Regions from separate parts of the Ureibacillus sp. FSL E2-3493 genome, predicted to be linked through region 2. Evidence: riboswitches for the same ligand, from Rfam matches in the RefSeq annotation. Region 2 holds a riboswitch; each other region holds the start of a gene.

Region 1 (8,081 bases), 2.9 Mb from region 2:
TTCTAACGACTTTTATGAGAGAATTTGATTTTGATGGAAATGCTCGAAAGCATCGCAATGTTGCACAAACGTTATGGGTTATTAGAGAAGATTACATTTCATTAATAGCAGATATGGATGGATTAGAAATAGAGGATATTAGAAAGTCACGTGATGAACTACAATTAAGAACTTCAGAAATTTACAGTAATGCTCCAATAACGTCAGCAAAAGCTTATAAAATGGCTCAAAGGGCTTTAAAGGTTAATGAAGAATTAACTTTCTCAGAAGATGAGATTGACCATTTACTCCCAAATGAACTGAGAAAGAAACCGAAAAGAGGGGAAAGAGATCTTTAAATGGATAGGGCAGTTTTTAATAGAAACGAACTGCCCCGTTATCTATTTATTGGTTTGAATATTTATCTGCAAAGTCGAGAAGAAGTTGGGCAATAATATCTTGGATTTTGAGATGCGGAAATTCATTTTCACACGTAGCAATAAAGTTTTGATAGAGGTCATCAGGCATACGGAAGTTTTTACTGGAGATTTTAGAGGTGGAACGGAAAATACGCTTGTCAATGATGAAGTCGCCGTTGTGTTTATATCGTTCTATTAAACTCTTCAAAGGCGAAAAGTTCTTCTTAATATAGTCCATTTCGGAATCGGTTTGGTCAGAAATAGAGGAAACCTGGCTCTCATCACGAACAAATTTGTAATACTGATTTTCCCGTTTAATATAAACATAATCGTCTTCTTGCATTAGTTTTGTAAAGGTGGAATAGTTCATTTCAAGAGCATCCGCAACTTTTTGTAAATCAAAACCATCCCGTTTTAGCAACTCGTTTACGATGGCTACACGATTTTTGCTATTTGTTGTGTGGAATTTGTCTTTGTTCATGGGTACACCTCCTTGCAAATTAATTCTTATATTATAGTGAAGTTTTATAAAAATATAACAGAGATGGTTTCTTATTTGCGGAAAAGTATTATAACTATTAATTGTAAGGGATTGAGTGGAAATGATTAGGAAATTCGTGGAGTTTAGAGTTGAAAATGGAGAAAAAATATTTGATATAAAAGAGACATTGTCAAATCTTGATTTTGAAATTATTAACAAATGTTTTAGTGAGTTAGCTAATTATAATGGCTTGAAAACACTATTTCAAATGTCAATTGATAACTATTCTGATTTGATTAGATTTCTCGAACATGAAGTCGTTGGATTGGAAAATATCAGATACGTAGGCCATCATACTAATAGATTTCTAATAAACTATCTTTCGAGTACAAAAATGTTCATTGAGCATACTGAGAAAAAAATAGATAAAATATACGGTGAAGATTCCGAAGAATTTATACGTTGGAAAAAGGCAACTGCGGAAGAGTATGACAAGCATTTTTCATATAGATTTTTGTATCAGTTACGGAATTATACACAACATTATGGGCTTCCGTTGGGCAGTATATCAAGTAGTTTAGTAGAGACAAATGGAGTAGAGTCACAATTTACTAAGGTTAGTTTTCGAAAAGAGATTCTATTAAATACAAGTTTTAATTGGAAGAAAGTAAAAACAGACATTGAAAATAGGCCCGAGGAGTTTTCTGTGGTTGAAACTGTAAATGAATACAATAGATGCATGTCACGACTTTATCAAGTTGCTTTATTAATTATAGGAGAAAAAGTTATATCTGCAATTCAAGACTATGCGGAACTATTGGCACGATTAAATAATAAAGGAGTACCTCATTATATGGTTTTTAAAGATTACAAGGATCTAAGTAATCCTAAAAAATATGGTAAAGCTAAACGTTTGCCATTTAAAGAGGTTGATGAATGTTTACAGGAAATGTCCAAATATGGAATTTTGAATACTAAATCTGGTTAATTTGATTGCAGTAATAAAAGGGATTTACAATAGTGTAATATCACTTGTGAGGGGTGGACTAAAGGCCGCTTTGGAATAACAATAGCTTCCTATTTTTATTTCTTTAGTTTAAATAATACTAATTAAAAATTAATCTTCATCAAGAGGTTATTGGGTTATTCCTATTGGATAAAAACTGAAGGGGACAGTGAACTTTCTGTCCCCTTTTTGCCTCTTAAATCACCACGGTGAACCGTATCACAAGTAAGTTCGGGTTCTATTGCTAAATAAATTTAAAAGTCCTGTTCAAAAAATATATGGGATTTTTATTTGAAAATTACTGTCAATTTTATATACTATATTCATAAAAGAATGCCCGGATTTGAACGGGAGAGGTTCATAGCTTATACCCTCTATAAAAAACTATGGAAACATGACAATTCGCCATGTCCATATAGGACGTGGCTTTTTTTGTTTAATGCATACGTTTTAATAGAAAGATTGTTAGAGCCTCTCTTGAAAACTTCCGGGGATATTTTCAGGGAGGGAATTTTAAAACATGCCTAATTTTAGAATTGTTGATAAGCTACAAAAAATGGATGAAGACATTCAAAGAAGTCAATTAAAATATCATTCGAAACGTGTTCTTGTAAGCAAAGAGTTTACGTTTGATGCTGCTCATCACTTACATAACTACGAAGGAAAATGCAAAAATTTACATGGCCATACGTATCGTGCTGTTTTAGGATTAAGTGGGTTTACTGACGAACGTGGTCTCATGATTGATTTTGGGGATATTAAGGACATTTGGAAACAAAAAATTGAAATTTATTTAGATCATCACTATTTAAACGAGACATTGCCACCGATGAATACGACTGCAGAGAATATCGTCGTTTGGATCTACGGAATGTTGAAGGAAGCCTTGCTCGATGAACAACGATATCATGGTGCACGTGTGGAATTTATCAGGCTGTATGAAACTCCTACAAGCTATGCTGAGGCAAGAAGGGAGTGGATGGAGTTTGAGTAAATTACCTATTATAGAGATTTTTGGTCCCACGATTCAAGGTGAAGGGATGGTAGTTGGCCAGAAGACGATGTTTGTACGCACTGCTGGCTGTGATTATTCTTGTTCTTGGTGCGATTCAGCATTTACATGGGATGGCACTGGCAAGCATCTTATCGTTCAAATGACAGCGCAAGAAGTTTGGGCTGAGTTGAAACGCCTTGGAGGAAATGGGTTTTCATTCGTCACCATTTCAGGAGGAAATCCTGCGCTTCTTCGTAATTTGGATGCCCTTGTTGCCCTTTTAAAAGAGAATAATATAAAGATTGGCGTGGAGACACAGGGAAGTAAATGGCAAGATTGGTTGTATGATATCGATGAACTAACCATTTCACCAAAGCCTCCTAGTTCTAAAATGATGACAGATTTCTCTATGCTCTCTACTATTTTAGAGAGACTAAGAGGTAGAAATAGCAATCAACATATATCACTTAAAGTCGTTATATTTAACCAAGAGGATTATGATTATGCTAAAGAAGTTCATCGCCGATATCCGACCATTCCTTTTTATCTTCAGGTTGGAAATGATGACATCACCTCGTTAGACAATACGCGATTAGTTAGCCATTTATTAGAGAAATATCAAATGTTAATTAATCAAGTGATGATGGATGAAGAATTAAAGAACGTAAAAGTACTACCGCAGCTACATACACTCATCTGGGGAAATAAAAGAGGTGTGTAGCGCTCTTCTTTAAAACCAAATGTAATGGAAATATAACAGCACTCTTTAATGATGAAGAGGTGCTGTTTTTTTGAATTTATAAATGGAACTTTAATTGTATGGATGGTTGTTAATATTCATGTAACCAATTAGGTATTCTATTTTTATCGCTATTTTCTACTAGATAGAAACACTCCAAAAGTTACTATGAAATAATATACAGAATTGTTAAACTATTAATAACATCATGATTTGGCTTCAATTTAATCCTATAGGGAGGGAGAAAAATGGAGCGTAAAATGAATTTGATTCCATATCAAGTAGTAGAACAGTTTAACGAAAACGAATTGACGCAGGATTCGAAAATTAGCAACAAAGAAATGTTGGCACAAGAACTGGACATAGCAAAGGCAGTCTATTTAGAGTATAGCAATAACCAGACTTATTATGAGGAAGATAGGGATAAGGAGATTAAACAAACGTACTATAAAAATATCTCATTTGATAGAAAGAATATTCATGAATTACTAGAAAAAACACATCAAAATAAGTTAGGTTACTCCCCCCATCGTTATGTCTATCCATGGGTAGACCTTCAAGAGAATGGGAAACTTAAAAGCGTATATTCGGGGGAAGAGATGGATCCGCTCACTGTTATAGAGGCGGATATACGTATTTTAGAAGCTACAGGTGGGACTATTACTCATTTATCCGATGAGGTGACATTAAATTGTGAACATGTAGTACCTCAATCTTGGTTTGATAAGGGTCAGCCAATGAGAGGGGATTTGCATCATTTATTTGCTTGTGATCCCACATGTAACAGCCGTCGTGGGAACAGCCCTTATTATGATTTTCCAGACTATGTTCCAGAAGGGCATATATTAGGTATTGAGGAAGGCTGCGGGAAGGCAGATGAAGGGAAATTCGAACCTGAATATGGAAAGGGAATTGTTGCAAGGGCTACCTTCTATTTTTTGGCTCGTTACCCTGGAACGATTAACAATCATTTGGTGAATCTGAAGGTTTTACTTGAGTGGCATCAAAAATTTCCAGTGTCTTTATATGAAAAACACCGAAACCTTGCTATTTATGATTTACAAGGAAACCGGAATCCATTTATTGATTTTCCAGAGTTCGCAGAAACATGGATATATGAAAAAAAGGCTCTATAATATTTGTTGGGGTTTGAAAAAATTTCATAAATAAAAAAGCACGTAATCACCGATTTCTATATACTTGAATTGTCGAGAAACAAGCAATGAAAGGTGATACGTGCAAATGAATTTTAACATGAATATTCCAGGATTAAAAGGTGTAACTGTTCATAAGGTGGAGGAGATGGGGGAACGTATTGTTCTACACGTTTCCATACCAAAAAAAGAACATCAATGTCCAGCATGCAAGAATATAACATCAAAAGTCCATGATTATCGAATTCAAAAAATTAATCATTTAAAATGGTTTGAACGATTAACCGTCCTTTTTTATAAACGTCGTCGTTATGTATGCCAATGTGGGAAACGTTTTTCAGAAAAATCCCCTTTCGTGGATAAATATCAACGTTTCTCGAAAGAATGGAATCAAGTTGTACGAATCCGTTCAATAAAGGCAAAAACATTTAAAGAAGCAGCTGAAGTACTTGGTACATCAAGCTCAACAGTGATTCGTCGCTTTAAAGAAGTAGTAAAGGAACAATTAAATGAAGGGGTTCATTTACCAAAATGTATCGCGATTGATGAATATAAAGCAGATACCGATGCGGGAACTTATCAATTAATTATTGCCAATGCGGAAACACATGAACCAATTGATATTTTACCAAATCGTAGAAAAGAAACCATTAAGGATTACTTGATGAAATACGGTGCAGATGTAGAAATTGTGGTTATGGACATGAATCCAAGCTTTAAAGCAGCAGTTAGGAAGGCGTTAAATCGCCCGATTATTATTGCGGATCGCTTTCATTATTGTCGTTATATTTACTGGGCACTAGATGAAGTACGTCGAAATGTTCAAAAAGAATGGCATGCATATGATCGAAAGAAATGTAAGAAAATGCGTCATGTACTATATAAACGATTTGATAAGTTAACAGAAACGAATCGTTGGTACTTAAATCGTTACATAGGAATGTCGAAGGAACTAAAGCAAGCCTATGAATTAAAAGAAGCTTACTGCGAATGGTTTGATTGGGCAAAAACTTCAAATGATTTGATAGAAATAAAAAAAAGATTAGAAGCCTTTTACCGAAAGGTAGAAAAAGCAAATATTCCGGCATTTTTAAAGGCCATTCAAACGCTAAAAAATTGGCAAGTTGAAATTTTAAATAGTTTAAGTTTTGGATATTCAAATGGTTTTTTAGAAGGAATTAATAATAAATCAAAAGTTTTGAAGCGTAATGCTTATGGTTTTAGAAGCTATGAACACTTTAAAGCGAAAATTTTATTAAATAATTTATCTAAGAAAATTGGGATTCATTTAGGATAATCGGGGTGCCGTGTAATATCACTTCACCCCAACATTTGACATAGAACCGAAAAAAAGAATTAAATATATTTACTATAAAAACAGCACATAATCGTGCTGTTTTTATACTTGTAGAAATGAAAAGCAGTAGCTTAGAGAAGTTCAGTAGATATTTTTTACAAGATGAATAATTGCTTTTTTCTAGTAGAATAAAGAGGGACATTATGAAGGAGGAAAAGTAATGATAACAAATATCGCAACTGTTGCAGTATATGTGGATGACCAAGAAAGAGCAAAGGAATTTTGGACGAAAAAGGTAGGGTTTGAAGTCGTTGCAGAACATCCAATGGGACCTAAAGCATCGTGGCTTGAAGTGGCTCCACCTAACACAAAAAGTCGCCTCGTTCTTTATCCTAAGTCCATGATGAAAGGATATGAAAATAAACAAGCATCAATTGTATTTGATTGCGACAATGTTAAGGATACGTATGAAAAAATGAAGGCAAATGGCGTTGAATTTAAGGACGAGTTAAATGAAATGCAATGGGGAAGTTATGCACTTTTCGTTGATGAGGACGGGAATGAATTTCTTATTAAGGGATAGTGATGGAAGTATAAGATTTTAAAACTAAATTTATATTAAAGGAGGCCGTTTATTAGACGGTCTCTTTTTTGTTTTCGTGTACACACATCTAGCAAAATTCTTTGGTTGTGTTGAACACAAGGTATTCTTGGTCAGGGGTAATCTTAGCTTAGGTACAAAAAAAGGTTTCACAACTTGAAAAAAATGATTACTATATGAAGGGTTGGATTTGGACACACAAAAAACATACTTATAGCTTAAGTTATTAATAAACTCTCGTATGAAATAAAGGGGTATAACATGAGAAAACGCGGTATCACGGTTAAATTATTCGCTGTAACAGCTTTATTCTTTATGGTGTTTTATGCCATGATTATGATATTTCAGCTATTATTCTTTGACCGTTTTTATCAACATTATAAAACGAAAGAAGTAGCAAAGCACATCCATCAGTTAGCAGAAGGGTATGAGAAAAATTCCTGGAGCGAAGATGAATTGACAAAACAAACACTTTCTTACATGAGAGAGACTAAAAGTCCGTTAACGATTGTGGACGCGGATGGTTATCAATTGGTCCAGGATCCCTTTAACATCATGCTGGAAAAAGAAGATGGCAATGTTGTAGAAGTATCGCTTTCCCTACTCGTCATCAATTACGGAAAACAGATACGTGCATTGAATATTACAAAGGGAGATACATTGATAGTACAAGGAGAGCCAGATGCTATGGTTCCTTCGGTCATTTACCCCTCTGTTATTACGAAGGATACGTCTAGCATAGGTGAAGCTTCGGGCGAGAATGAAGTGACAATCGAAGGAAAAGTAAAAAGCACTTCTCTACCAAAGAATGGGGTGACGAATAGGGGACTAGGACTTCTCTATGATGCACTGCTAGAATGGTTCCCCCTTGACGAAGCTCAAATAAAACAGCTTTCTAATGGAGAAAGTATGCAGCGTGACTGGGTAGAGCCATGGAGTGGAAAACATAATTTAGTTTTAATTGAACCATTTAAGAAAGACGGAGAAATTCAATATATGTTCTCTGTTACATCTCTTCAGGAAATTAAAGATACTAATGAAGCGCTACGAATATTTTATATCTATATCGGAATAGCAGGCATCTTTCTTATTCTGTTACTGTCAATATTCTACTCCCGTCTTGTTAGTAGACCATTGATTAAGCTAAATGAAATGGCAAAAAAAATGGTGCATTTAGACTTCTCATCGGCGAAGCCGATTAAGCAGAAGGATGAGCTAGGAAGCCTTTCAAACAATATGCTTATAATGGCGCAAAATTTGAATGTTGCATTAAATGATTTGAAACAAGCCAATGGAAAGCTAAAAGAGGACATGGAAAAACGTGAGCAGATGGAAAAAGAGCAGCGAGAGTTTTTCGAGTATGCATCACATGAATTGAAAACACCGCTTAGCATTGTCAAAAGCTTCGCTG
Region 2 (8,081 bases):
GGATTTATTCCTTATCTTCTTAATCCGAACGATTATTTCTATTCCAATTATTGCAGTCATTGCACATATTTTGTTTTAAATTTTAAAGACTGGCATTCGCCAGTCTTTTTTTATTTTCATGGAAATTAGAACTCTATTGAAAAATGTTTTTTATTTTGTCAAAAGGAAAACGCTTTCGTCTATTAATTTTTTTGAATTTAAAAATAATTTTAAAAAATTCCCCTTTTTTATGTTAGAATAAGTAAATGTTTTAGTTAAACGGAGGTTACAAAACGATGGAAGTTGCTAAATCAAAAGGAATTACGGTGGAAAATATTTTAATTGCCCATCATCATTTAAAGGATGTTGTTTTACATACCCCACTACAAAAAAATGACTATTTATCTGAAAAATATAGTGCCAACATTTATATTAAGCGAGAAGACTTACAACATGTAAGATCATTTAAGCTTCGAGGTGCCTACTATAAAATAAAAAAAATTGAAGATAAAGCACGGAATAGCGGAGTTGTTTGTGCCAGTGCAGGAAACCATGCACAGGGTGTTGCCTTTGCTTGTGCACAACTGAATATTAAAGGCACAATTTTCATGCCTTTAACGACACCAAAACAAAAAATTGATCAAGTTCGAATGTTTGGTCGCAATAATATCGACATTATTTTAGAAGGTGACACTTTCGATGATTCTGCTTCCGCAGCAAAAGAATATTGTGAAGAACATGAGATGATTTTCATTCACCCCTTTGATGATGTCGATATTATGGCAGGACAGGGAACGGTAGCTGTTGAAGTGTTGAACGACATTGAAGAACCCCTTGATTTCATTTTCGGAGGAATTGGTGGCGGTGGTTTAATGGCTGGTATCGGTACGTACGTAAAAAATATTTCACCAAACAGTCGAGTAATTGGTGTTGAGCCGGCTGGAGCTGCTAGTATGAAAGCTGCCTTTGAAAACGGCGGACCGATCTCCCTTGATAAAATTGATAAATTTTGCGATGGAACGGCTGTACAATGTGTCGGATTCAATACGTATGAGATTTGTCATGAATATTTAGATGACATTGTACTCGTCCCAGAAGGAAAAGTAAGTACAACCATTTTAGACTTATATAATAAACACGCCATTGTAGCTGAACCATCCGGTGCCCTTCCAGTAGCTGCCCTTGATTTTTATGCGGATGAAATTAAAGGTAAATCGGTTGTTGTTGTCATTACTGGTGGCAACAACGACATTAGTCGTATGCAGGAAATTCGAGAGAAGTCTTTATTATACGAAGGCTTATTATATTACTTTATCGTCAATTTCCCACAACGGGCTGGGGCACTCCGTCAATTTTTAACGGTTGTTCTTGGACCTAATGATGATATTACCCACTTTGAATATACGAAGAAAAACAATAAAGAAAGCGGTCCAGCATTAGTCGGAATCGAAGTGAACAGTCCAGACGATTATCACGGCCTTATCAATCGCATGCGCATGAATGGCTTTGAATTTACCGAAGTTAATAAAGATAGCCAACTGTTCGGATTGTTAGTTTAATTTTTGAAGGAAACACTCAGTAAAAGCTGGGTGTTTCTTTTTGAATATAAAAAAGAAGAAACGACATTTTTCCGTCATTTCCCCTTCGTTTTCTTCCTATTTTTCAACCTAACAACGCTCTATCCGAATTCATTTTTTCACCGCGGATATTTTCAAATTCAGCCATTAAATCTGGAATTGATAATTGTTGCTTTTTCCTTTCATCGATCGATAATATAATTTGCCCTTTATCCATCATAATAAGGCGATTTCCTAAATCAATGGCTTGTTGCATATTGTGGGTAACCATTAAAGTTGTTAAGTTCCCTTCTTCTACTAGTTGCTTCGTTAATCGGGTAATTAACTCTGCTCTTGAAGGATCAAGGGCAGCCGTATGTTCATCCAATAATAAAATGGCAGGCTTCGTAAAGGTAGCCATTAATAATGATAACGCTTGTCGTTCTCCACCCGATAGTAAACCTACCTTCGCATTAAACCGATTCTCAAGGCCTAACCCTAACTTCTCTAAAGAAGAACGAAAGAACTCTCGACGTTTACTATTAACTCCTCTACGTAATCCCCTTTTTGCATTGCGTGAATAAGCAATGGCTAAGTTTTCTTCGATTGTCATCGATGGTGCGGTACCGGCCATTGGATCTTGAAACACACGACCAATAAATTGAGAACGTTTATATTCTGGCAGCTTCGTTACTTCTTTCCCATCAATCGTAACCACTCCAAAATCAGGGGTTAATGCTCCGGAAATCATATTCATCATCGTTGACTTCCCTGCCCCATTACTTCCGATGACCGTTACAAAGTCACCTGGAGATAAATGGAGGTTAATATTATCTAAAGCAATTTTTTCATCTGGTGTACCTTCATTAAAAATTTTATTTATTCCTTCTAATTTAAGCAAGGTGGTTCCCTCCTTGCGTAAGTTCTCGTTGTTGTTCGAGACGTTGTATTCGCCTTTTTTCTTTTCTTATTTTTTCACGTCGCTTTTCGACTAGATGCGGAATGACTAAAGCTAAAATGACAATGATAGCTGTAATGAGCTTCATATCCGACGTATCTAACCAGTCAATTTGTAAAGCTACTGCATAAATAATTCGATAAATAATAGCCCCTGCTACTACTGCTAATGTTGTACGGAAAATCGTCTTCGTTCCAAAGATTGCTTCTCCGATAATAACAGATGCTAAACCAATAACAATCATCCCAATCCCCATATTGGCATCGGCAAATTTCGAATATTGGGCAATTAAAGCTCCTGACAGGGCTACTAAAGCATTAGAAACCCCTAATCCGAGTACGATTAACCCATCCGTATTGGCTGAAAAACTTCGAATCATTCTTTTGTTATCACCCGTTGCACGAATCGCAAGGCCTACTTCCGTCTTCAAAAACCAATTTACTATACTTTTAATAATTAGTGTAAGAATGAGAACAATTAAAATTGTCCCCCAAGTAGATGGAGCCGTTTGAAATCCTAACGTATTTTTTAAGAAACTCGTTAATGCTTGATCAATACCGATATTTCCCCATAAGCTTTGAAACTGTGAAAATATCGAATCTGAACTCATCAATGGAATATTTGGCTTTACGACTGCATTTTCATCGGATAATCCCATAATGCGGAGATTAATCGAGTACAAAGCAATCATCATTAATATCCCCGAAAGAAGTGGATTTATTTTTCCTTTCGTGTGTAAAAGCCCCGTCATACATCCTGCAATAAATCCAGCAACAAGTGCCGCTAATGTAGCCAGTATTGGGTTGTAGCCTAGTACAATCATCATCGCTGCTGTAGCTGCCCCTGTTACAAAGCTGCCATCCACGGTTAAATCCGGAAAATCTAACACTCGGAATGTTAAATACACTCCGAGTGCCATAATTGCATAGATGATTCCTTGCTCAACTGAACCAAACATCGCTGTAAACATATTGAATCATCCCCTATCTTTCCTTTTAATCTATTCGTAAATTTCTGCGTTCCAAGAATCTTTAATTTCTAGATTTAAAGTTTCAGCAGTTGATTTATTGATTAATAATTTTAAATTTCCTGGATATGCAGCAGGAATTTCAGATGGTGTTGATTCCCCATTTAAGATTTTCACTGCCATTTCACCAGCTTCATAGCCGATATCATAATATTCAAAACCGTAAGCACCTAAACCACCGCGGGCAACCGAATCTAATTCTCCTACCATAGCTGGAAGTTGATTCGAATTCGCTACGTCAATAACTGACTCCAAAGCAGAGACAACGGTATTATCCGTAATGATATATAGAGAATCTACTTTCCCTACTAATGATTCCGTTGCTTGTTTTACTTCTGCTGAAGTGGAAACTGCTGCTTCGACCAACTCAAGACCAGCTTCTTCTAGTAACGTTTTCATTTGTTCAACTTGGGCAACGGAATTTTGTTCACCAGTGTTATAGACGGTACCTACTTTTTTAGCACCTAGTTCATCCTTAAGGAAAGCTACTGTATTCGCAATCGTATCTGGATGTAAGTCAACTGTACCCGTCACATTACCACCTGGACTTTCCATTGAGTCAATTAATTCTGCACCTACTGCATCTGTAACAGAGGTAAATATAATCGGGATATCAGATGTTGCTCCTTTTACAGCTTGAGCTGATGGGGTAGAGTTAGCAAAAATCAAATCAACCCCGTCATTCACTAAATTTTGCGCAATCGTTGTATTCATACTCGGATCGTTTTGGGCGTTTTCTTCGACAAATTCGACTTCTAATCCCGCCTCTTTTAAAGCTGCTTTAAACCCTTCTGTTGCCTCATCTAATGAAGGATGCTCTACGATTTGCGTAATCCCTACTTTGAAAGTTTTCTCCCCTTCTGATGTTCCAGCATTTGTACCATCTTTTGTATCAGTAGTTGTTTCCCCTCCGCCACAAGCGGCCAATAATAATACTAATCCTAACGATAACAATGAACGCTTTTTTGGACCCTTTTTCATTCTTTCTCCCCCTACTTCCCTTTCAAATTCATTCCACTCAACATCAATGAATTTTCTAATCTATTTAATTATTCTAAAAATTTTGAGTTTAACGATTATATTACATTGCTAACCTATGGGAGTCAACAGCATTAAATAGGCTCTTACTTGCAATTTTCATAATTACTACTACAAGAAAAATAATTTGTCGCTTTAAACCGTTAAAGTACATAGTTTTTATGAAGAATTCATTATTTTAAAAAAATATAAAAAATGTGACTAGTTTTCGACATTTTCCTATTTTGTGGACAACTAATCTACTTGTCCTCCAAATTTTATAGTTCATTTGACATATGGAACAAAATATAATAGTATATTTTCTTGTGATATTTTCACCGTGGTTCGAAAACTCCCACGAAAAAAAACTAAGGAGAATGAATATGAAAGTTAAATTTATTGCCACAACTGGGATTATTGCGGCTCTTTATATGGCTGTTACCCTTTTAGTTGCACCCTTTGGATTTACAGAAATCCAATTTAGAGTTTCAGAGATGTTTAATCACCTAGTTGCCTTTAACCCTCGTTATATGCTTGGGATTATTATTGGTGTATTTATTGCCAATTTATTTTCCCCCCTCGGCATTTACGATTTAATTTTTGGCGTCGGTCAATCGGTTATTACACTAGCCATTTTTATTTTCATTTGTAAGTTCGTAAAAAACATTTGGCTACGTTTAATGATTAATACATTTTTATTTACTTGTACAATGTTCATCATTGCCTTTGAATTAAACATCGCCCTTAAACTTCCATTTTTATGGACTTGGTTTACATGTGCCGTTGGTGAATTCGTTGTACTTGCTGTAGGTGCCCCTATTATGTACCTATTAAATAAACGATTAAATTTCAAAGATTTAATATAACGTCTAAACCGAGAATTATCTTTCTCGGTTTTTTTCATACAATTTTCCTCTTCGATTTTTCTGAAAATATTGACAAGGATTAAATTTAAGTCTACAATTCTACTTAATTAATTGTTCGGATACGGTAGTAGGTCGCGGGAGCGTGACCACCGTTTGAGCAAAGCAGAGTTTAGATGAGAATAGCTGAGAAAAAATTGATGAATAAGAATAGTAGCGATTTCAGGCGCTTTAGAGAGCTAGTGGTTGGTGTGAACTAGTGCGTACATTTCGTGAATGGGCCTTATGAGAGCAACTAGCGTTAGTTAGTTGACGTCTTTCCTACGTTACAAGGAAGTGTTGGAAGTGCTTTTTTACTTCTTAACACGCCAAGGTGGAAGTATTTTTATGCTTCAACAGAGGTGGCAACGCGGTATATATCGTCCTCTACAAAAGGAATTCCTTTTGTAGAGGACTTTTTTATTTCTCTAACCTGCTAATTTTAATTTTTAGGAGGATGAAAAATAATGGGGATTCAATCATTTACAAACCAAGTCAAGGAAATGAACAATTTATCCTTTGAAGAAATGCTTCAAGCTGCTGAATGCATATTTAATGAAGAAACTCCAAAAAAGGATATTGCAGATCTTTTAATCGCATTAAGTAACAAAGGTGAAACAACGGAGGAAGTAGCAGCCCTTGCGACTGTTATGAAATCGAATGCCCTTCCTTTACCATTGCCTGAAGGAAACTATCTTGATAACTGTGGTACAGGTGGGGATGGTTTAAAAAGCTTCAATATTAGTACTACGTCTGCCTTCGTATTAGCCGCAAATGGTGTATCTGTCGTGAAACATGGTAATCGTAAAATATCTAGTGCATCTGGAAGTTCTGATGTACTACAAGCTTTAGGAATTCATACAGAGTTTTCTATAGAAGATTCCATTGATTTATTACAACGAGAAGGAATTACTTTTCTCCATGCGCCAAACGTTCATCCAAAACTAAAACGAATAGGTGAGATTCGACGAACTATTGGAAAACCAACGATTTTTAATATGGTGGGCCCTTTAACAAATCCCGCAAATTTAACAACGCAGCTCGTCGGCATTAACCGTCCTGAATTTGTTAGCCAGTATGCAGAAGCCCTTCGTATTTTAGGTCGTCAACGGGCAATTGTCGTTTCTGGTTCACAAGGGATGGATGAAGCATCGTTAGATTCCAATAATACGTTCGCCTTATTAGAAAAGGGAGAAATTAAACCATTTTCAATCGACATACAATCCCTTGGCTTAACCCCCGTTTCCATCACGGCATTACGCGGTGGTACACCAGAAGAAAATGCCGTTATTTTAACAGAGTTATTGCAAGGGAAACAAAGTGTTTATTTTGATGTAGTCGTTTTTAATTCAGCCCTCGGTTTGTTTGCCCACGGTACCGTTGACTCGGTAAAAGATGGGGTCGAACTTGCACGGGATAGCATTTTATCTGGAAAAGCATTACGTAAACTTGAGGCTGTTGTGGAATATAGTCAAGGAATTGTAAAGGAGCGTGCGGTACAATGACGATTTTACAAACGATTTTAGATCATAAATCAACCATTCTTTCATCCCTTTTAGAAAATGAACCACAATTTGAAGTAAAGAGAAAAACACGCCCTTCTCTATATAATGATTTAAGAAAAGCAGAAACGCTTCAAATTATTTCCGAGATGAAGCGGGCTTCTCCATCTAAGGGTCTTATCGCTGAAGGGGCAAACCCAATCGAGCAAGCGAAAACATATGAACAGGCAGGAGCTGCTTGCATTTCTGTTTTAACAGAAGAAAAGTTTTTCAAAGGCTCCTTTCAAGATTTAGTTGATATCGCCAATCATGTGGATATTCCTATTTTAAATAAAGATTTTATTATTCATGAAGTACAAATAGATTATGCGAAAGCTGCCGGTGCTTCCGTCATTTTATTAATTGTTGCTGCCCTTTCCGATGAAAAGCTAAAAGCGTTTTACACTTACGCCAGCATGTTAGGTTTAGACGTTTTAGTGGAAGTACACAACGAAGAGGAACTTGATCGGGCATTAGCTATACATCCAAAAATTATTGGTGTAAACAATCGGGATTTAAAAACCTTCACCGTCGATCTTGCCCAGAGTGAAAAATTAGCCAATAAACTAAATGATTATGATGACATTGTCTTTATTAGTGAAAGTGGCATTTGGAATGCAGAAGATGCAACCCGGGTTGCTAAAGCTGGTGCTCACGGTGTTTTAGTCGGTGAATCATTAATGCGTAGTGGAGATGTGGGAGAAGCATTAACCTCCTTACAAGTTCCCCTCCCCTTTGTCGCAAAGGAAGTGAAGTAATGGCAAAAGTAAAAATTTGTGGACTTAAAGAAGAAGAACATGTGAAAGCCGCTGTTGAGGCTGGTGCCACATGGATTGGTTTTATGTTTGCCCAGAGCAAACGACAAATATCCTTTGAACAGGCCCGTAAGTTAGCTCAAAGTATTCCCGCACATGTGAAAAAAGTTGGTGTTTTTGTCAATCCAACCGCCCAACAAGTACGAGAAGCTGTTGAACTAGTTGATCTTGATTATGTTCAATACCATGGAAATGAAGAAGCCCAATTTATTAAACAGTTAGGCTATCCTTCCATCAAAGCATTTTCCATTAAAAATGCGGATGATGTAAAAAGGGCTAGTCAGTA
Region 3 (8,081 bases), 350 kb from region 2:
CGATTTCATTAAAAAAGGACGTTCCGCCGTGGGTAACGTCCTTTCCTATGTACTATTAAAGTTTCATTTTCATACCTTCATGGGTTGCTTTAAAACCAATCCGTTCATAAAATCGCAAAGCATCTGGTCGCTTTTTATCTGTCGTTAGTTGAACTAGATGACAACCTCGTTTCTTTGCCCTTTCAATAGCCCATTTGAATAACTCCGTCCCGAGCCCTTTCCCGCGCATAGAAGTCACCGTTCGAACGCCCTCAATTGTTGCTCGCCACCCACCTTGATATGTTAAATATGGAGTAAAGGTAATTTGTAGTACACCTACCACGTCCTCTCCTATACAAGCTACTACTAACTCATTGTTTGGGTCTGACGATATCGCCTGAAAAGCTTCTATATAACTTACTGGCAGCGGCTGTTCATATCGTTCCCGCTGACTCCCCAACACATCATCAGCAAGCATTTGAACAATTTGATCTAAATCTGTTTCTTCTGCTATTCTAAAATCTAATTCATTTATCATCATACTTGAACCCCTTTCTCTATAAATTAAGTTCAACAAACATGGGGGTAATCCTTTTAAAATCGCTCTATTTAAGGGAAATTATAAGATTATTGTTTTTTATTTCTTGCTATATATTCTAATTGTTGTGCAATATAAATTAATACCATTGCCCCGATTCCATTCCACATACCGCCAAAAAATAACCCTACAATTCCACCAAAAGCTATATAGAATCCTAAACTTTTATTTATCACTTACTCACCTGTCCCCTGGCTCTGATTTATTTCTAAATCAACCATATTTTATCGAATTTCAACCGTCCCCTACAGATACACTCTAATGGGCATAGTTTGGTTTTTCCGGTGGCCAAGTAGCCTCTACTTTAAAACCTAATACAGCTGTATACCACTCGATAGAAGTTTCTAAATTTTTACGTTCTTACGTAGGATAATCGTGTTTTCATTATCCTTTCCTCCCTATTCATACCAAGCCGTTTCAGGTCGATCATCTGGATACCCATAGACTTCCCGATACTTTTTTCTTTCCTGTGTAAATTCAAACCATTGCTTGTTACTCTTCGGGTTATTGGCGAAATGAATGACACATCGTATTTGATCTTCTACACAACTATCCGTCCAAACGCCCATTTTCTTCTCTAATTCATTAAATAATGTCGCACCGTCTTTTTCCTGTAACTCTTGTAAAGAAAAAATATGTAAATGGTTAACGAGCTTTTCTGCAAGTTCATATCCAATGGATGGGACTCGTTGAAATTCTGCAAGTGCTTTTATTTTCTTTGCTTCGTCTAACGACATTTCCAGTATTTCTGCTATTTGATTTGTACTTAGTGTATGTATATCTCCTAATTTCACTTTCGCTTTTCGAAGTTTGCCTTTGTCTTCAACTGTTAACGGTAACTTTGGATTGGAACCCAAAAAACCCCTCCTTCTATCCATTGTTAGTAAGTATAATTCGACAAAAAGTTTAATTATCCTACTACTCCTACTACTTGAGTGAGTAAGAGACGAATACCCAATGGACCCACCCCTCTTTACTTCCTCAAACTCTTTTAACAATAAATGCCCCAGCAATCGTCATTAAAAACACTCCGCCTAAACATAAAATCAACAGTCCCGTTTCGATCGTTTTTACTCCCATTGCATACGCAATTAATAGAGCAGCCCCACTGCCTATTAAAATAAAATATAGCGCCCCCAAAAAATACTTTTGGAGATTTTTTAAAGTTCGTTCATCGATTTCAGGCACATTTCCCCTTCTTTTCTGACTCCATTTAGAAACCATCAAAAATACCATTAATCCACCTATAACTCCAATGATAATTGGCAACATTAATTCAACAGGATAATCACCCGTTTCTTTTCCAATGATATATATACCTAAAAAACCGCCTATTATCATACATAGAACAATCACAGTCCATAACAAATGCTGTAACCTCTTAACGCTCACCTACTTCACTCCTTTTCCTCTAAGTAAAATAATTGTTCAAAAGGAACATCCAAATATTTAGCTAATTTTAGAGCCAATTCCAGACTTGGATTATACTTATTTTTCTCAATGGCATTAATCGTTTGACGAGTAATTTGCAAATCTTCCGCCATTTGAATTTGCGTAATTTTTTTGGCTAACCGAACTTCTTTAATATGATTAATTACTTTCACAAAACTTTTCACCCCATATTAAATGTAAAGATATCTTTACATTTAAAATAAATAAAAATGGACAATATGTAAAGATATCTTTACATATTGTCCTATAAAAAAACTGGCGGAAACTTTTTCAAGCTACACCAGTTTTTTAGAAAACGATTTATTAAGCAAAACTGTTACTTTTCTTTCCATGCACTTGGCTTAAAATTATAGCACCAAACATTTGGATAACGGTTTTCACGATAATTTGACCGATAATAGCAGCTGGTACAGCTTCCCATGGTAACATACCGGCGCCAAGAGGGCTTAAACCAATAATGACAAACACTGCCGAATCTAGTAATCCTCCTACTAGACCACTATAGAAAACGCGCCAAGCGATAGGTAATTTCAATCGAGTATAAATTTCCGTATCGGCCGTTTCAGCTAAAATAAAGGAAATAGCTGATGCTGCTACGATCATTAATGTATCTCCTAGTAGAAAGGAGACGATTGCCGACAAAACTAATGCTGTAAAAATAAATAAATACGTTTTTTTCCGTCCGTATTTATTTTGTACTAAATCTCGGAAAATGAACGTCGCTCCAACAAACAACGTCCCCATCGGAACGATAAACATTCCAAATTGCAATGGTGCAAAGGCAGCCGTCACCACATTGGCAACGACAATTGATAATAAATAAAATATGATTCTCATTTTACTACTCCTTAAATTTCAATTAAAAACTTGGTCTTTTAAGACTCTACCTTCGAGTTTAAGTACTCATCTAAACCTCTTTTACGCAACTTACAAGCTGGACATTCCCCACAACCGTCCGCCTTTATTCCGTTATAACAAGTGAGTGTTTTTTCGCGGACAAATTCAAGGGCACCGAGCTGATCTGCCAATTCCCACGTTTGCGCTTTATTAAGCCACATTAACGGTGTTTCAATGACGAAAGTATCATCCATTGATAAATTTAACGTAACGTTTAGCGACTTAATAAAAATATCCCGGCAATCGGGATAGCCGCTAAAATCTGTTTCACAAACGCCTGTAACAATATGTTTCGCCCCTATTTGTTTTGCCAACACCCCAGCAAAGGATAGAAACAACAAATTACGCCCAGGCACAAAGGTTGATGGTAATTCGCCACCTTCCCCATCTTCCACTGGAATAGTTCCCCTTGTTAAAGCGTTCGGTGCTAACTGATTCAATAGCGACATATCTAACATGTGATGAGCAATCCCTAATTCTTTCGTTATTTCCTTTGCGCAGTCAATTTCAAGCCGATGCCTTTGACCGTAATCAAAGGTTACAGCTACCACTTCTTCATAGCGTTCTTTTGCCCAAAACAAACAAGTTGTACTATCTTGTCCTCCACTAAATACAACAACGGCTTTTCCCTGCTTCATGTGAAAAAATCTCCTTTATTAATGAAAAAACAGCATTCTAAGAAAAATGCTGTTTTTCCTTAGTTTTTTATAGAGGGTCGCTAATAACCTCTTTATTTAATTTCATTCTTAACGATTATCAATTTTTTCAGGATTTAAATCATGGTTCATTAAACGATGATGAGCCATCTCTTCATATTTCGTTCCCGGTTTCCCGTAGTTACACCAAGGGTCAATCGAAATTCCTCCGCGTGGCGTAAATTTACCCCAAACTTCAATGTAACGAGGGTCTAGTAATTTGATTAAATCGTTCATGATAATATTGACACAGTCTTCATGGAAATCACCATGGTTTCTAAAACTAAATAAGTACAATTTTAACGATTTACTTTCTACAATCTTTTTATCTGGAATGTAAGAAATATACATCGTCGCAAAGTCTGGTTGATGCGTTAATGGGCATAAACTCGTAAACTCCGGACAATTAAATTTCACGAAATAATCCCGATTGGAATGAAGATTATCTACCGCTTCTAATACTTCCGGTGCATAATCAAATGAATATTGTGTATTTTGGTTTCCTAATAATGTTAAATCTTTTAAACCTTCTTCATGGTTACGGCCAGACATAAAAAATCCTCCTTGCAAATGTTTCCCAACAATTAACAAGGAGAAGTTCATATTCTATAAAACTCTTATAAAAACATAAAAGCCATGTCCAGTTATGGACATGGCATCATTCGTCATGTTTCCATAGTTTTTTATAGAGGGTATCAGCTATGAACCTCTCCCGTTCGCCGGGCATTCTATTCATTGAATAGAATAAAGGATGAAGGGGCATTGGTCAATTAAAATTTTGTGAGGCGTTCCGAAATATTTTCCACAGCCTTCATAAATTCTTCAACAAACTTCTCCCGTTCAACGTTATGTAGAACATGAACATTTGGTTTATTGTTTGTACGATTCAAATAATCTACGATAGTAGCACCCGCTGCTTTACCTTCTAACTCCACCTCCACAAAGTGGTCGGTTCCTTCAAACAAGTGAGGTTGCAATAAATACATCACTGGCACTACATCATGAAAATGAACTACTTGATCATAATTTTCTTCATGAAAAGGTGTCTTTTCAATTTGATCAAGATAAAATGTCACCATTTCATGGAGCTTTTGTGTAAATTCCGTCCCCATATCTTCTAATCGCTTGATTTCATCCACTGTAATAAAGGCTTTATGAGTTACATCTAAACCACTCATTACAACTTGAATCCCTGAATTAAACACAATTTGGACAGCATGCGGGTCAACGTATGCATTGAATTCTGCCGTTGGTGTAACATTGCCCCCTACAGCTGCTCCCCCCATCCATAAAATCCTTTCAATTTTCGTTTTTACTTCAGGATGGGCAACAAGTAATGCCGCGATATTCGTCAAAGGACCAGTTGCGACAATCGTTATTTTTTCATCGCTACTTAAAATCGTCTCCACCATTGCAGTCACCGCCGGACGATGGCTCACTGGAAGTGGAGGCGTTAAAAACTGGACGTTTCCAAAACCACTTTCTCCATGGATATCTTCTGCTATTTCCAATCTACGAAGGAAAGGACTTTCTAATCCACGGGCAACTTCTACATTAGCCCCAATGTAACTTAAAAAGACCCGTGCATTATGATTGGATTTTCCTTGGGAGATATTCCCTGAGCTTGTTGTAACTAAACGAATATCTAAAGCATCATCATTTCCATAGACGTATGTTAACATCATTGCATCATCTATTCCCGGATCTGTGTCAATGATTATAGGTATTTTAGACATGAAGAATCCCCTTTTCATTACTTCATAATAATATTCTCTTACTATTAAGTATACTTGAAAAGGGAATAAAAGGAAGCCTTCGAGTAAAAAAGGGAAAAGTTGTTAAACTTCCTTAAGTAATGAATCGATTTTGCTACTAGACGAGTTATTGAATTTACCGTCATTCTCCTTTGCTTCTACTGGGGTATCATCACCGTTATCCGTACAAGCTACAACAAAAGGAAGTATACACATTATAATTAGAATGTGGAGACGTTTTCGCATCGTTCTACCTTCTTTTCATTCATTTTCCGCTTATTATTTTCAATATGGAGCAAAGTATGCGTTGAAATTATTTACAAATAGAAGTTAAAAGGGCTTGCTAGCATTAAAAATAGAGTACATTCATATCCTTTCCTTCGTTGGATATCTTTCCATATTCTATAAAATACAACCTTATACCCTTTAAAATACGAACATATGTGCTATAATGTAGGTGTAATAGCTAAAAAATTTAAAAGGACGATTGGCGGAACTCCTTTACAGAGAGGCGGTGATGCCTTGTCTATTTCTGAAACATTAATGTTTTCCGTGGCCTTCGCCACTTTAATTGTGACTGTGATTACAGTAAATCAAAAAAAATAACCTACCTGAGCTCTCGCTCAATGCAGGTTAAACTTCGAACTGGTTGCCAATCCCTTAGGACTAGCTATTACCGTTGACTGCTTGATGTTGCAGCATCAAGTAGTCTTTTTTACTCTGTTCTTCTAATAACTTCATTATACCAAAATTTCGTTATATTGAACATATTGATACACATTTTAAAAGTTTCATATATCAACTATGATAAAAAGAATATTATGTGGATTCATTATTCAATGTTGCTATAGAATTCGTTATAGATATGCTGGATTTTATTTAAAATCTTTTGCAGATCATGATCATCATACAACGTTTGAAATACTCGTAGTAGTTCGGGCTCATCTAAGCATTTAATAGATACTGATCGCGAAAAGATACGATTAAATTTTGCTTCTGGAGAAAGTCCCTTTTCACTAAAAATAATCCCCTGTTCTTTCATTTGTTCCATTAGAACAATCCGCTTATTTGCCTCGATTGGACCAACTTCTAAAGTAAAATAAAGGGAATCTTCATTAATCATGAACCAAAATAGAAATGGTCCGTTATACCACCACCATTTTTCTCTAGTTTCTCCTAATCGATCTTTAAAGGAATCAAAAAGTGGAATAATGAAAGAAAGGTGTTTGTTCGATACACGATAATCCGTTTCAGGTATATTCGTTAATGCCATCCATTTTCTAAACGCCCTTTGTACTTTCACTTTAAAATCATAACCCTTTTGTTTCTCCATAGTCGCTTTTGGTTCATCTATTTCTACATCATCATTTTTTAAAATAGCCGCTACTTGATTTCTTACTTGTGTAAATTCTGCTGAGTTATATAAGTCAAACATCCCTTGTGTTAACTCTGCCATATCATCCCACTTGTTAATATCCATTTTTTGAGTAAAGAAACGGGTATAACGAGCCGTTTCTAATTTAGATCTTTCTTTAACCGATAAACCTGCTCGCTCTAATTTTTCCAAAAATGAAAGGCGTTCGGTGTATTCAATTGGCCCAATTTCTGCTATCATACTCAATCGACTATCTTTCGCTTGTTCAAACCATACGACTAACCCTTTTCCTAACCAATAGGTTGGTTCTTTCAAATGGGCATGACTAATTCCTTCCCATTCTGGCGGTAGTAAGTGAGGAGTAGTTGGCTGGGAGCGATACAACACATTATTATTAAATTGCAGTTTAATAAATTCGTCAAAACTATAGGACAAAATATTTTGCCCATGTTTATAAATATATTGAATCGTATTTTTATATTTCATTAAAAATTCAAAATAATAACCGGTTTCAAAAATTAATGGCTTAGATATACTTGCCGTTTCTTCAAAAAGAACATCGATTGTTTGCTTATGATTTAAATAAATATCAATAGCTTGTAATATTTGTTCCTGATTAGGATAAAATTTTTCTTTTAATATTTGATTATAATCTTTAATAAATTGAAATACATTATCGCTTAATCGATCTTTATATAACCCTAAAATAGTATGTAATATAACCTCAATTTTCTCGTATGTTAGAATAAAATAATGGGAATTCGAAGGTTTTTCCCCATTAAGGGTTAAGTAAATAGGAATAATCGTAAAATTTTTAAATGTATGGCGAGTAAATTCCAAATAATCATTCAATTGATTTACAGACTCCGAAGAATAAAATTTATTTTCTATGATCAAAACCGTTTTCAACTGCTGGTTCACAATTAGTAAATCAATATATCGATTTTTATCTGTCTTTACTTCTCGATAAACATGACTGTCGACTAAGGAATGATTAAGGATATTCCCGATTTTTTGATATTGAACATTTCCGCCATTTTCATCCATTAACATAAGATGTTCCATTACTTTACGTAAAAAATAATCACTCAAATTGTGATTTTCCTTTGGGTTCAGTAACCAAGCCAATATATTCGAATGTCTAATTTCATGATTTTCCAATTTTAATATTTTTAAAGTATTAAAGGAATTTACTTGCTGGTTCAATTGTTGAAAGTTTGCATCATTTTCTAAGTCAAATAAATCTCGTATTTCCACTCTAATGCCTCTCCCATCTGCCTTATTTAAGTGAATATTATTTACATCCTACTCCATTAACGTCTTAATATTTT

Evidence for each region. A riboswitch is a leader RNA that binds a small molecule or an ion and turns the genes downstream of it on or off. The one in region 2 is predicted to bind preQ1.
Region 1: another riboswitch for preQ1. It lies ahead of queD (6-carboxytetrahydropterin synthase QueD); the one in region 2 lies ahead of MHH69_RS03595 (QueT transporter family protein).
Region 3: another riboswitch for preQ1. It lies ahead of queC (7-cyano-7-deazaguanine synthase QueC); the one in region 2 lies ahead of MHH69_RS03595 (QueT transporter family protein).

Annotation. Positions count from the first base shown of each region.
Region 1 is NZ_JBBOPK010000001.1:3,563,541-3,571,621, reverse strand. It holds gene MHH69_RS18375 (SLATT domain-containing protein) at 1-338, shown strand, start outside; gene MHH69_RS18370 (hypothetical protein) at 385-879, opposite strand; gene MHH69_RS18365 (hypothetical protein) at 1,016-1,867, shown strand; PreQ1 riboswitch class I at 2,233-2,279, shown strand; gene queD (6-carboxytetrahydropterin synthase QueD) at 2,406-2,879, shown strand; gene queE (7-carboxy-7-deazaguanine synthase QueE) at 2,872-3,600, shown strand; gene MHH69_RS18350 (endonuclease I family protein) at 3,960-4,754, shown strand; gene MHH69_RS18345 (ISL3 family transposase) at 4,855-6,069, shown strand; gene MHH69_RS18340 (VOC family protein) at 6,290-6,652, shown strand; gene MHH69_RS18335 (sensor histidine kinase) at 6,932-8,081, shown strand, end outside.
Region 2 is NZ_JBBOPK010000001.1:655,986-664,066, reverse strand. It holds gene MHH69_RS03620 (YjiH family protein) at 1-79, shown strand, start outside; gene ilvA (threonine ammonia-lyase IlvA) at 276-1,538, shown strand; gene MHH69_RS03610 (ABC transporter ATP-binding protein) at 1,642-2,436, opposite strand; gene MHH69_RS03605 (ABC transporter permease) at 2,429-3,463, opposite strand; gene MHH69_RS03600 (ABC transporter substrate-binding protein) at 3,494-4,501, opposite strand; PreQ1 riboswitch class I at 4,872-4,915, shown strand; gene MHH69_RS03595 (QueT transporter family protein) at 4,921-5,403, shown strand; T-box leader at 5,592-5,830, shown strand; gene trpD (anthranilate phosphoribosyltransferase) at 5,907-6,944, shown strand; gene trpC (indole-3-glycerol phosphate synthase TrpC) at 6,941-7,738, shown strand; gene MHH69_RS03580 (phosphoribosylanthranilate isomerase) at 7,738-8,081, shown strand, end outside.
Region 3 is NZ_JBBOPK010000001.1:307,249-315,329, reverse strand. It holds gene MHH69_RS01670 (GNAT family N-acetyltransferase) at 56-517, opposite strand; gene MHH69_RS01665 (hypothetical protein) at 607-753, opposite strand; partial or broken gene MHH69_RS19285 (hypothetical protein) at 836-922, opposite strand; gene MHH69_RS01660 (helix-hairpin-helix domain-containing protein) at 976-1,434, opposite strand; gene MHH69_RS01655 (hypothetical protein) at 1,559-1,969, opposite strand; gene MHH69_RS01650 (helix-turn-helix transcriptional regulator) at 1,975-2,181, opposite strand; gene MHH69_RS01645 (VUT family protein) at 2,333-2,866, opposite strand; gene queC (7-cyano-7-deazaguanine synthase QueC) at 2,905-3,564, opposite strand; PreQ1 riboswitch class I at 3,618-3,661, opposite strand; gene queF (preQ(1) synthase) at 3,673-4,173, opposite strand; PreQ1 riboswitch class I at 4,291-4,337, opposite strand; gene MHH69_RS01630 (nucleoside hydrolase) at 4,392-5,357, opposite strand; gene MHH69_RS01625 (hypothetical protein) at 5,460-5,621, opposite strand; gene MHH69_RS01620 (PDDEXK-like family protein) at 6,208-8,007, opposite strand.